Regions from separate parts of the uncultured Zoogloea sp. genome, predicted to be linked through region 1. Evidence: riboswitches for the same ligand, from Rfam matches in the RefSeq annotation. Region 1 holds a riboswitch; each other region holds the start of a gene.
What was found. A riboswitch is a leader RNA that binds a small molecule or an ion and turns the genes downstream of it on or off. The one in region 1 is predicted to bind cobalamin.
Positions count from the first base shown of each region.

Region 2: linked by a shared signal. The riboswitch ahead of Q0672_RS05535 (energy-coupling factor ABC transporter permease) and the one ahead of Q0672_RS15600 (TonB-dependent receptor) in region 1 are both predicted to bind cobalamin.
Region 3: linked by a shared signal. The riboswitch ahead of Q0672_RS07470 (hotdog domain-containing protein) and the one ahead of Q0672_RS15600 (TonB-dependent receptor) in region 1 are both predicted to bind cobalamin.
Region 4: linked by a shared signal. The riboswitch ahead of Q0672_RS07480 (ribonucleoside-diphosphate reductase subunit alpha) and the one ahead of Q0672_RS15600 (TonB-dependent receptor) in region 1 are both predicted to bind cobalamin.

Region 1 covers NZ_CALAYQ010000138.1:12,971-16,141, forward strand. The annotation lists gene Q0672_RS15600 (TonB-dependent receptor) at 43-1,983, opposite strand; cobalamin riboswitch at 2,120-2,361, opposite strand; gene cobU (bifunctional adenosylcobinamide kinase/adenosylcobinamide-phosphate guanylyltransferase) at 2,426-2,977, shown strand; gene gdhA (NADP-specific glutamate dehydrogenase) at 3,110-3,171, shown strand, end outside.
Region 2 covers NZ_CALAYQ010000038.1:80,893-84,063, forward strand. The annotation lists gene Q0672_RS05525 (methyl-accepting chemotaxis protein) at 1-476, opposite strand, end outside; gene Q0672_RS05530 (PAS domain-containing protein) at 451-963, opposite strand; cobalamin riboswitch at 1,129-1,347, shown strand; gene Q0672_RS05535 (energy-coupling factor ABC transporter permease) at 1,562-2,200, shown strand; gene cobM (precorrin-4 C(11)-methyltransferase) at 2,204-3,004, shown strand; gene Q0672_RS05545 (sirohydrochlorin chelatase) at 3,001-3,171, shown strand, end outside.
Region 3 covers NZ_CALAYQ010000055.1:4,345-7,515, forward strand. The annotation lists gene Q0672_RS07460 (PepSY domain-containing protein) at 1-307, opposite strand, end outside; gene Q0672_RS07465 (GNAT family N-acetyltransferase) at 404-913, opposite strand; gene Q0672_RS07470 (hotdog domain-containing protein) at 910-1,776, opposite strand; cobalamin riboswitch at 1,848-2,076, opposite strand; gene Q0672_RS07475 (ribonucleotide-diphosphate reductase subunit beta) at 2,139-3,171, opposite strand, start outside.
Region 4 covers NZ_CALAYQ010000055.1:8,781-11,951, forward strand. The annotation lists gene Q0672_RS07480 (ribonucleoside-diphosphate reductase subunit alpha) at 1-1,547, opposite strand, end outside; cobalamin riboswitch at 1,693-1,893, opposite strand; gene Q0672_RS07485 (MBL fold metallo-hydrolase) at 2,079-3,171, shown strand, end outside.

The DNA of each region.
Region 1 (3,171 bases):
AAAGGTTCCTGCTGGTTTGAAGCTGTGATGAAGCGCGGCGACTCAGCGGAAGTCGTAGCGCACCGAGCCGAACAGGGTGCGGCCTTCCGCCGGGTAGAAGTAGTAGTCGCCGGCAAAGGACGAATACAGCGCGTAGGGCGCGTACTTCTGGTTGGTGGCGTTGGCGAGGCGCAGCTGCAGGGTCACGTCACGCACCTTCCAGTCGGCGTGCAGATCGAGGATGCCGTAGCCGTCGAGCATCTCCTTGGTGTTGTCGAAGTCGCCCCCGAAGCGGCGCTTGCCCACGTGGGTCCAGGTGGCGCCGTAGCGGCCGGCGGTGGCGGCGTCGAACACCGCGCCCACCCGGTACTTGAGGTTGGGCACGAGGGTGACGGTGTTGCCGCTGTAGGGGCCATCCACGAACTTGGCGTTCTGGGTGATGAGGCCGGCGTTGAGCTCGAGCTTGCGCAGGGCGCGCCAGCGGGCTTCGAGCTCGAGGCCTTCGCGGCGGGTGCGGTCGAAGTTCTCGTTGGCGTAGGTGATGGGGTTGTAGCCGATCTCGTCGGTGAGGCTGAGACGGTAGATGGCGCCTTGCAGCAGCAGGCCGTCGGCCTTGTAGCGGGCGCCGACTTCGAGGTTGGTGCCGTGCTGGGGCCGCACGTTGCCGCCGGTGAACACCGGGGCGTAGGTGAGCGGGTCGTAGCCGAAGAGCTCGTCGGTGTTGGCAAAGCGGAACACCTGGCCCCAGCGGGTGAACAGCCGGGTGCTGCGGTCGAGATCCCACGCGAGGCCGGCCTCGAAGGCGTTGCGGGCGTGGGTGGCTTCGCCGTCGATGCCATTGGCGCGATCTTCGGCGTGCTGACGGACGATCTGCCGGCGCCCGCCCAGGGTGAGGTGCAGGTCGGAGCGCAGCGAGGTGGTGTTCTGGACGTAGAAGGCGCGGGACAGCTGGGAACCAGCTTGATCCAGCGCAACGTTGTCGACCTTGCCGTGGAACACATCCAGCCCGGCGACGGTGGTGCTGGCCAGCCCCGCCAGCCCGTGGCGCCACTGCAGGCGCGGGGTGAAGGCGGTGGTATCGCGGTTGGCGATGTAGGGCGTGGCGCCGTACACGGCGTTCTGGCGCGAGGTGTTGTAGGTGATCTCGCCTTCGAGCATCAGGGTGTCGGTGATGGCGTAGCGTACGCCCGGGCGCAGGCGGTAGCCCTCGCGCTTCTGGTGGTCGGTGAGGCTGCGGGCGCGGGATGCGTCGGCGTCGTAGTCGGCGCGCTTGATGGAGCCCGGCAGGCCGTTGGAATCGCCATAGGCGGCCACGTCGACGAAGACTTCGCGCTCGTCGCCGAGGATGTGCCCGACCCGGCCGGAGACGGCGCGCTGGTCGCCCTGGGTGTTCTTGCGCCAGCCGTTCACGTCGGCGTAGTTGGCAAACACGTTGAAGTAGGTGGCGTCGGCCGAACCGGCGGCGGACACATCGACCCGGTGATAGCCGTAGCTGCCGAGGGTGAGCCCGGCGCTGGCGCGGGGGGCACCGGATTTGTCGGTGATGATGTTGATCACGCCGCCCACGCTGCGGTCGCCGAACAGCACGCCGCCGGTGCCGCGCATCACCTCGACGCGATCGACGTTCTGCAGCGGGATGGCCGACCAGTCGATGCCGCTCATGTCCACCGGGTTGAGGCGCTGGCCGTCGAGGAGGATCAGGGTGTTGCTGCCGGCCGCTTCGCCGAAGCCGCGCAGGTCGACCACGGTGTCGATGCCCAGCGCGCCGGACATGGGGCGCACGTCGATGCCGGCGGCGAGGCCGAGCACGTCGGGCAGGCTGGCGCCGCCGCTCTTGGCGATGTCGTCGCGGCTGATGCGGGTGAGGCTGACGGGGGCTTTGGAGTCGGCGTCGTCGAAGCGGCTGGCGCTGACGACGACTTCGGGCTGCACGTCGGCAGCGAAGGCCGGCGCGGCAAGGGCGGCAGCCACGGCGAGCGCGACGGCGGAATGGCGGTTGATCATTTTTATGTGTTCTCCCTGGCCCGCTGGCGTCCCCGCCGAATCGGGCAAATCATGTGTGGAAGCACGCGAAGGGGGAGAAACTGGGAGAGGCGCCGGAAAAAACCGGCTGCGCCCGTCGCCACCACCCCGTGGCACTTCCGCTTGGTGTGTCCGAGGCCGGTATCCGGGCTTGCAGGCTAGGCCGGGTGGATTGACCACCGGCCGCGGCGCGTCGCCTTCCCAGGTTGAAAAACCCAGTGGCTCATTGACGCACCGTGCACCTGCTTACCGTTGCGGGGGCAGCACAGGCATGGCGGCTTCGAGGAAGACCGCGCACCTGTTTCCCGTTTAACTCCTGGGCCGGATGGCCCGTGGAGCACCTGGAGCACTTTGTTGCCGGCAGACCGCGCCGCCGGCAAACAGCCTGCGATAATACCACCAATTCAGACACTTCCGGATTTCCATGAGCTGCGAACTGATCCTCGGCGGCGCCCGTTCGGGCAAGAGCCGCCTCGCCGAAGCGGCCGCGGCCGACAGCGGGCTTGCCGTGCATGTCATCGTCACCGCCGAGGCGCTGGACGCCGAAATGGCCGCCCGCATCGCCCGCCACCAGGCCGACCGCCCGGCGGGCTGGACGGTGCACGAACATCCCCGCGGACTGGCCGACGCGCTGGCCGCGGTGGCCGCGCCGACGCGTTGCGTGGTCGTCGACTGCCTGACCCTGTGGCTGGCCAACCTCCTCGACGGCGCCGACGCGTTGCCGCCGGGTGTCGGTGCCGAGGCGCTGCCGGCCTTCGTGCAGGAGCGCGACGCACTGCTCGCGCTGATCCCGGCGCTGCCCGGCCGGGTGATCTTCGTCGCCAACGAGGTCGGCCTCGGGCTGGTGCCCGAATCGCCCCTGGGGCGCCTGTTCCGCGACGAGGCCGGGCGCCTCAACCAGGCCATCGCGGCCCGCTGCGAACGGGTCGTATTCGTCGCGGCGGGGCTGCCGCTGGTCCTCAAGCCCGGCCGCTGAGCGCCCCGCGCCGGCCCGCGCGTTCCGCGTCGACGCGGACTGTCACCGCGCCGAAATGAACTTTGCACCACAAAGGTGCACAAAAAGGCGAGCAATCCTATTTTTGGTGCATTTTTGTCTGGAGCAAAATTCATGAAGTACGCGTCGGCGAATCAATTCCTGCAACACGTGGCGGAACGCAACCCGGGCCAGCC
Region 2 (3,171 bases), on a different contig from region 1:
ATCTGGCCGCGCAGATGGGCCGCCATCGACGCCAGCAGGGTGTTGTGGGCGGTCATCGCCGCCTGCAGCCCGCCGTGCAGGCCGGAGCGCTGGCCGATGCGCGCGTAGCGCCCGTCCATCTGCGCCCGGAAGGCGCTTTCGGACTCGCGGAAATACGCCTCCAGCTGGTCGAGCAGATCGTTCATCGCCCACCCCAGCCGGCCGATCTCGTCCTGATCGCCGATGCCGGTGATGCGCGACGAGAAATCCCCCTCGCCGACCTTCCCGGCCAACGCCAGCAGCCCGTCCAGCGGCGCCAGCGCCTGCCGCAGCCGGCGCAGCCCCCAGGCGGCAAGCGCGACGCCCGCCACCAGCCACATCAGCATCAGCGGGTGCGATCCGCCGACGAAGAACCCCGTCACCAGCGCCGCCAGCAGCAGTGCCGCCTGGCCCCACAGGAGCAGCGCCAGCCTAGAGCGCAAGGACGAACTGTTCATAGCCCCTCCCGTTGAGCGCCTTCATCAGCACCGCGGTGCCCGCCTCGATGGCCCGCGCGGCCCCGGCCGCCGCTTCGGCAGTGGCCATCTCCCGGTACAGCGCGCTGGCTGCAGCCACCGCCTCGCGTTGCGGCTTGCGGCGCACCGAGGTGTAACCAACGATGCCGCGCTCCCCGTCCCGGTCCGGCGTCACGGTCGCCAGCACCCAGTAGAAGCTGCCGTCCCTGGCCATGTTCTTCACGTAGCCGATGAACTCCTGCCCCGCCGCGATGTGATCCCACAGCAGCTTGAACACCGCCCGCGGCATGTCCGGGTGGCGGATGATGTTGTGCTGGCTGCCCAGCAGCTCGGCCTCGGTGTAGCCCGATAGCGCGATGAAGATCCGGTTGGCGTAGAGAATCCGGCCCTTTGCGTCGGTCTTGGTGACGATGAAATCATCGTCACCCAGCGAACGCTCGACCGTCGTCGGCGAAACCCTCGGTTTCATGTTGTCCCTCTTCCTTCGTGCCCGCGCTGTCCGCGGTGTTTTGTCTGGTCGGGGTGATCGGACCTGTAATGCGTTGTCGGCACTGCCCGAACCGGGCTGAAGGCAGGATTCATAAAAAGCCGGCCCATCGGCACGAAGGCTTGCCGCGTCGTAGCACATGCGGTTAGACTCCGCCCCGTTACGGGTGCCGAGCCTGCGTCTGCAGGCAAGGTGAAACGGGAAGTCCGGTGACGTCGGGAGCACGCGCTCCCTGGCCATTCCGGCGCAGCCCCCGCTGCTGTAAGCCTGACGAATCTGCTCAACGCCACTGTGCTCGCGCACGGGAAGGTCGGCAGAAGAGGATGAAGGCGAGCCAGAAGACCGGCCTGTGACGTTTTGGTGTGGTATTGGCCCCGGGGTGTGGGCAGAGCCGACCGATGGGCTTGCCCGATCACTGTCCGTCCGTTCCCGTTCCATCCGCCTTTCCGGAACCACGTCCGCCATTGGTCTTCGCCTGCCCGGCCCGCTGGCCACCGGTCCGTCTTTTCGTCTTTCGCTGCTTCTGCGCGCCCCCTGATGCCTTGCCGCACTTCGTCCAATCGTCACGAAGGGAAGCAAGATGCACATCGAACCGGGGTACGTCGCCAGTGCCAAGATCCTCGCCGCCAACGCCGCCGCCGTCGCCCTGTTGGGCAGCCAGTCGGTCCACCTCCTCAAAGCGCCTCAGCTGATCGTCCGCAGCCTGATCGCAGCAGTCGCCTTCACCCTGTTCATGCAGGCCTTCCACCTGCCGGTGGGCCCGTCGGAGCTGCATTTCCTGGGCGCGATGCCGCTCTACCTGGCGCTCGGTTTCGTGCCGACGCTGTTCGGCTTCGCCCTCGGCCTGCTGGCCCAGGGGCTGATCTTCGCGCCGGCCGACCTGCTCCACCTGGGCGTGAATACCCTCTCGCTGGCCCTGCCGCTGGTGCTGGTGCATGCCACACTCGGCCAGCGCCTGCGCGCCGCCGACACGCGGCCCACCCTGCGCAGCATCCTCAAGCTCGACGCGGCCTTCTACGGCGGCGTCACCCTGATGATCGGCTTCTGGCTGGCCATCGGCGAGGTGGCCACACCGCTCAGCGCCTGGCTCTCCTTCGCCTCGTCCTACGCCGCCATCGTGGCCGTCGAGCCGATCCTCACGCTGCTGGCGGTGCATGCCATCGCCCGCAGCCAGCACAGCGCAGTGGTGCGGCTGTGCTTCCAGCCCCAGGCGGTCTGAGCCATGACCGGCAAGGTCTGGTTCGTGGGTGCCGGCCCCGGCGACCCTGAACTCCTCACCGTCAAGGGAAGGCGCCTGCTCGAAAGCGCCGGCGCGATCCTCTACGCCGGCTCGCTGGTGGATCAGGCGGCCACGCTGTTCGCCCCGCCGGGCTGCGAGATCCGCGACTCGAAGGACATGACCCTTGAGGAAATGACCGCCTGGCTCCTCGACCAGAGCGCCCGCCACGCCAGCGTGGTGCGCCTGCAGACCGGCGACCCCGGCCTGTACGGCGCACTGGTCGAGATGACCCGCCCGCTCACCGCCGCCGGCGTCGAGTGGGCGGTGGTGCCCGGCGTGTCGTCGGCCTTCGCGTCGGCCGCCGCCGCCGGCGAGACCCTGACCCTGCCGGAAGTCACCCAGACGGTGATCCTCACCCGCGTGGCCGGGCGCACGCCCATGCCGCCGGGCGAGGAGCTCGAAGCCCTCGCCGCCCACCGCAGCACCCTGTGCATCTTCCTGTCGATCACCCTGCTGCATGAGGTCCAGCGCGCCCTGCGCGCTGCCGGCTGGGCCGAGGACGCGCCGATCCTGGTCGTCCAGAAGGCCAGCTGGCCCGGCGACGAGAAGATCGTCCGCGGCACCCTCGCCGACATCAAGCAGCGCTGTCAGGCCGAGAAGATCGCCAGCCAGGCCATGATCATCGCCAGCCCCACCCTGGGCGCCGCCGACTGGCCGACCCTCGCCCGCTCCAAGCTCTACGACCCCGCCTTCGCACACCGTTTCCGCAAGGCAACGGCCCGCGCACCGGAGAACCCCGCATGAACGACACCGCCATCCTTCTGGTCGGCCACGGCTCCCGCAACCGGGACGGCAACACCGAGATCCTCCACTTCGCCGCCCAGTGGCGCGAGCGCCACCCCGCCTGGCGCATCGAAACCTGCTTCATCGAGCACGCCGACGTGCTCCTCGACGACGGCCTCGACCGCGCC
Region 3 (3,171 bases), on a different contig from region 1:
CGTCGGCCCACACGCTGCAGGCCTCTTTGCCGGCGCTGAAATGGAACACCGGACGCCCGTCGGCCATTGCCAGCCGGGCGCTGCGGGGTTTCTCCACGCAAGCCTGGGCGGCGACGGCCGGGCTGATGCGGATGGCGTCCGGCTGCAGTGGTTCGAGGTGTGCCAGCCGCTCCTCGGTCGTCAGCTTGGGGAAGGGCACGTAGAGCATCACGATGCCCGACACGAACCAGCCGAGGATCAGCACCCCAGTGACGATGCCGAGCCAGCGGTGGGCGAGGTGAAGCAGGCGGAGAAGGCGGTGTTTCATCAGGGCTTGGGGCGTGAGGGCCGGGGAGTGTAAGTGGATTCGGCGGTGACTGCGTCTGTTTCGGGCGCGCAGCACGCGGCTGTGCGCCCGGGTGGATCAGCAGGGGATAGGGTTCGGGCTGGCCCGGGTACGTGGCGTGGTCGGGCTGGGTGCGGCAGGCGAGACCAGCACCGTCAGCCGTGGTGGCTCGAAACGCTGCAACTTGCGCAGGCCGAGCCTGGCCACGATCCGCCGGGCGGCCGGGTGGCCTTCGATGCACAGCACCCGCTCCAGGCCGTTGCCCTCCGCCCAGGCGACTACCGCTTCAAACAGCCGGGTGGCCAGACCCGCCCCGCGCCAGGGTGCGAGCACGCTGAAGCCCAGCTCGCCGCTGTTTCCGGCGACGCCCAGATGCGCCAGGGCGAGGGGTGGATGCTCCGCCGGGCCGATTGCCAGCACGAGGTCGCGGGCAAAATCGACGCGCGCCACATAGGCCCGGATGCTGGTGTCAGACTGGGGCGCGTTGAAGCGGCTGACCCTTTCGGCCGGGTTGAGGGCGAGGAGGTGGGCGAGCACCCGCAGGCGGGCGTCGCCCCCCAGACGCAGGGAGGTGGACTGGGGGTTCATCCCGCGCTCCCGGACTGATGGGCTGCGCCGACCGGCGTGGGGCGGCCCGCTTCGTCGATGGCCACGAAGACGAACGATGCCCGCGTGCACAGCCGCGACCCGGCCTGCCGGGGTGTCTCGGCGGTCATGGTCACCTCCACGCAGAGTGAGGTGCGTCCCACCGAGCTGACCCGGGCGCGGGTCTCGACGATGTCGCCCACCCGGGCCGGGGCGACGAAGTCGAGGGTCTCGCTGGAAGCCATCACCACCGGCTTGCGGGCCCGGCGGGTGGCGGCGACCAGCGCAGCCTTGCCCAGCCAGTCGAGGGCCTGCCCACCGTGGAGGATGCCCCGGTGATTGACCTGCCCGGGAAAGACGATCTCCACCACCCGCACCACGTCGGCGGGTACGGCGTCCAGGAGGGGGATGGATTCGGTGGATTCCGTCTCGTCGCCCACTGCCACCATCACAAAATGCCCGGTGAGGCAGAGGGTGCGTTCGCCGGTGAGCATGTCCTCGGCGCACAGGCGGGCTTCCACGTCCACCGAGCGGCGCCCGGTGCGGACGATCCGCCCGCTCACCTCGGCCAGATGGCCGGCGGGCACTGGTGAGCGGAAGTGGGTCTGGCTGAGGGCGGCGGTGACGACGGTGCGGCGTAGCCGGCGGCTGGCAAGGACGAAGGCGAACTTGTCCATCATCGCCAGCGCGGCGCCGCCGAAGAGGGTGCCATGGTGGTTCGACTGGCCGGGAAAGACCACGTCGACGAGGGAGAACAGCTCGCCCGGCGCGGGGGCTGGCAGCAGGCGGTCGAGGGGATCGCGCAGGTCGTCGGCGGTGGTGGGAAGGGGCTGGGCCGCGGTGGCCGGGGTGTGGGTGTGGGACATGGTGAGGCTCCTGGTCGGACTGTCCGCTACCCCGCGGACGGTCGATGGCAGATCCACCTGCCCGGTGGGGCAGATGGCGTGGCGCGGCAGGCCGGTCTCCGGGCTCGCAAGTCTTGACCCTTCGCCTTCCCGGACGTATCCAGTGGCGGGCGGCTTCGGGAGAAGCCAGCCGTGAAGGGTCCGCACTTGCCTACCGTTGCGGGGGCAGCCGGGGCTTGGCGGCGGACTGGCCGCCGCGTACCCCGTTCCCGTTTCACCCGGTTTCGCCGGAAGGGCGGAACCAGGCACCTGTCGCAGGGGGTGCAGCCGCCCGGGATCGGGCTTGGCGCCGGCTGCGCGGCGCCGGGCAGGCGCTGGCCGGGTCAATCCCAGGCTAGCGCGCCGCCCGTCTGGTACTCGGTGACGCGGGTTTCGAAGAAGTTCTTCTCCTTGCGCAGGTTGGCCTGCTCGTCGAGCCAGGGCAGCACGTTGGTGGCGCCGGGGAAGGGTTCGGCCAGCCCCACCTGACGGGCGCGGCGGTTGGCCATGAAGCGGAACTGATCCATGTGCAGCCCGGCGTTGTAGCCCAGGATGGGCGAACCCAGGATGTAGGCGGCGTAGTCGGCCTCGGCGGCCTCGGCTTCATCCCACAGGGTGCGCAGGACGGCGGGGTCGAGGCTGAGCCCTTCCTCCTTCAGCAGCTCGCGCACCACGCGGATGCCGAAGGCGCAGTGGAGCACCTCGTCACGCATGATGTACTGGAGCTGCTCGGCGGCGCCCTTCATCAGGCCCCGGCGCTGCAGGGCGAAGATGGGCGTGAAGCCGTTGTAGAACCAGCAGCCTTCGAAGATCGCCGCAAAGAAGAAGTAGGACAGGGCGAACTCGTGGAGGTTGGCCCGGTCACGCAGGTCGAAATCCGGGCGCATCACCCGTTCCAGGCGGCGGCTGGCGAGGGCGATCTTGCCGTGAATGGCCGGCACCACCCGGTAGCGGTTGTAGATCTCCTGCTGGTCGAGGCCGATGGTCTCGATGCAGTGCTGGTAGGTCCAGGTGTGCAGGGCTTCCTCGTACACCTGGCGGGCCTGGTAGATCTGCAGTTCGGGCGCCCTCATCTTCTCCATCACCGCCAGCCCGATGTTGCGCATGGCGAGGATGTCGGAGGTGGTGAGGTAGGCCAGCACGTTTTCGAAGACGTGGCGCTCGGCGTCGGTGAGCTTGTGGTGATAGTCGTGCACGTCCTGGGCCATGGAGATTTCGAGCGGCGTCCAGTGGTTGCGGTTGGCCTTGAGGAAGAACTCCCACGCCCAGGGGTATTTGAACGGGGCGAGCTGGTTGATGTCGGCCCGGCCGCCGACGATGCGCTTGTCGGCGGCGTTGATGGCAGCCCGGGCGTCGGTGGCCATGGCGGGCACCGGG
Region 4 (3,171 bases), on a different contig from region 1:
CGGATCTCGCCGGCGTCGGCCCGGGCCTCGTGGGCGCAGTAGGCGGCCTCGAAATCGGCGCCGAAGCGGGTGTGAAGGTCCGGCACGTCCGACGGCGAGAACAGCGTCCAGTCGGCGTTGTCCATCACCCGCTTCATGAACAGGTCGGGAATCCAGTTGGCGGTGTTCATGTCGTGGGTGCGGCGGCGCTCGTCGCCAGTGTTCTTGCGCAGGTCGAGGAACTCCTCGATGTCCAGGTGCCAGGTTTCGAGATAGGCGCACACCGCGCCCTTGCGCTTGCCGCCCTGATTGACCGCCACTGCGGTGTCATTCACCACCTTGAGGAAGGGAATCACCCCCTGGCTCTGGCCGTTGGTGCCTTTGATGCGGCTGCCCAGGGCGCGCACCGGGGTCCAGTCGTTGCCCAGGCCGCCGGCGTACTTCTGCAGCAGGGCGTTCTCCTTGACCGCCTGGTAGATGCCTTCCAGGTCATCCGATACCGTGGTGAGGTAGCAGGACGACAGCTGCGAGTGGCGGGTGCCGCTGTTGAACAGGGTCGGCGTCGAGCACATGAAATCGAAGGACGAGATCAGGTTGTAGAACTCGATGGCGCGGGCCTCCCGGTCAATCTCGCCCACCGCGAGCCCCATCGCCACGCGCATGAAGAAGAGCTGCGGCAGCTCGATGCGCCGCCCGTCGATGTGAAGGAAGTAGCGATCGTAGAGGGTCTGCAGGCCCAGGTAGCCAAACTGCCGGTCGCGCTCGGGCACCAGGGCGGCGCCAAGGCGGCCCAGGTCGAATTCGGCGAGGCGCGGGTCGAGGAGTTCGGCATTGATGCCGGTGCGGATGAAGGCCGGCAGGGCCTCGGCGTAGTGGCCGGGCAGGTCGGCCAGGCTCACCGGCTGGCCGAGGACTTCCCGGGCGAGGCTGGCGAGGAGCAGTTGCGCGGTGACCCGGTTGTAGGCTGGCTCCCGCTCAATCAGGCTGCGCGCGGCGAGGATCAGCGCCTGGTCCACGTCGGCCAGCGGGACGCCGTCGTAGAGGTTACGGAGGGCCAGATCGAGCACGGCGTGGGCCGACACCTCGTTGCCCAGGCCGGCGCAGGCGGCCTCGCAGTGGCGGAGCAGGGCGTCGGTGTCGAGGGGAATGCGACGTCCGTCGGCCAGCACGTGGAGGGTCGGCGTGCCCGCGGATGCCATGCCGGCAGCCCGTTCGGCGGCGCGGCGTTCGCGGTAGAGCACGTAGGCCCGGGCCACGTCGTGTTCGCCGGAGCGCATCAGGGCCAGCTCCACCTGATCCTGGATGTCTTCGATGGACACCGTGCCGCCATCGGGCAGGCGGCGGGTGAGGGCGCGCAGCACGGTGTCGGTGAGCCGCGCGACGATCTCCCGGACCCGGGCCGAGCCGCCGCTGGCGCTGCCCTCCACGGCCAAGAAGGCCTTGCTCATGGCGATGGCGATCTTGTCTGCGTTGAAGGCGACGACGGCGCCGTTGCGGCGGATCACCTGCAGGGCGGCGATGGCCGACGCGCTGGCGGATGCGGATGGTGTCTGAACGGTGGCGAGCAAGGCGATTCTCCGAATTGGGGGGCGGAGAATCGAGGACCTGGAACCGCGCCCGGCGCCAACGCGCGGGCGGAAGCCCTGCAATCGGCGCTGGCGCACGGTGGCGACAGGAAGACACCTCGTTTCAGGGACACCCCGCCCCAAAAGCACTGAAGGAATGGGCCATGGCAGGTCTCCTGACTCTCGGGTCGTCGCCTCGTGCCAGCCTTCCCGGAGCGCATCCAGTGGCAGTGGGGGGCACGAAACTCGCCGATTACAGTTGCGGGGGCAGTGCTGGATTTGAGGCGACGGCCTCGCACCAGCTTCCCTTTTCATCCCCTTGCGGGGAACCAATGACGAGGCGGATGGTAGGGGGGTGGTATCCGGCGTGTCAAGCCGGGGCACTGCGGGTAGGGCTGTCGGGGGTTGTCGAGGCCCATATCTAGTCCGCCACGGCAGCGGGTCCGCGGCATGGGGCGAGGTCGGCGAAGTGCGCGCCATTGCAATCCGTCTTGGCCGGGTTTATGCTCGATTCGTCAAGGAGGTGCTGCGAAAATGCGAGTCCGTTTCTTTGGCGCGGCCGGCGAAGTGACCGGTTCGTGCACCCTGGTGGAAGCCGGCGATGTGCGCTTCCTGGTCGATTGCGGGATGTTCCAGGGCGGGCGCGAGGCCCGGGCCAAGAACCTCCGGGCGCTGGATTTCGGCTTTGACGTGCGGGACATCGACTTCGTGCTGCTGACCCACGCCCACATCGACCACTCCGGCTTGCTGCCGCGGCTGGCGGTGCTGGGCTTCCGCGGCCCGATCTACGCCACGCCCGCCACCATCGACCTGCTGGCGGTGCTCCTGCCCGACAGCGCCCACATCCAGGAGAAGGAATCCGAGTGGCAGCTGCGCCACCAGCACCGCCGGGGCGGGAGCGAGCGGGGCGTGGCAGCGCCGCTCTACACCGTGGCCCAGGCCCAGACCACCCTCGGCCTGCTGCAGCCGGCGCCCTACGGCAGGACCATCGAGCCGGCGCCGGGCATCGCGGTGCGCTTTCATGATGCGGGGCACATCCTGGGTTCGGCGTGGCTGGAGGTAACCGCCGCGGGCGAGGGGCGGCCGCGCCGGCTGGTGTTCTCCGGTGACATCGGGATGCGCGACCGGCCGGTGCTGAACGACCCGGAGACGATCATCCCGTCGGCCGACCTGCTGCTCATCGAATCCACCTACGGCGACCGCCTGCACCGCCCCCTGCCCGAGACCGAGGAGGAGATCATCGCCGCCATCGGCCGCACCCGGGCCTGCCACGGCAACCTGGTGATCCCGTCCTTCGCGGTGGGGCGCACCCAGGAGATCATCTACATCCTGGCCGACCTGGTGCGGCAGGGAAGGCTGGAGCCGCTCAAGGTGTTCGTGGATTCGCCCATGGCTAACGAGGCGACACGCATCACCCTGGCTCACCCGGCGCTCCTCGACAGCGAGACGCGGGATCTGCTTGAGTGGCTGAAGGCCCACCCGAACAAGCTGAAGCTGGAGTTCGTGGCCGACGTTGAAGCCTCCCGGGCGCTCAACGACGTGCGCAGCGGGGCGATCATCATCTCGGCCAGTGGCATGTGCGAGGCTGGGAGGATCAAATACCACCTGCGGGAGAACCTGCCGCGCA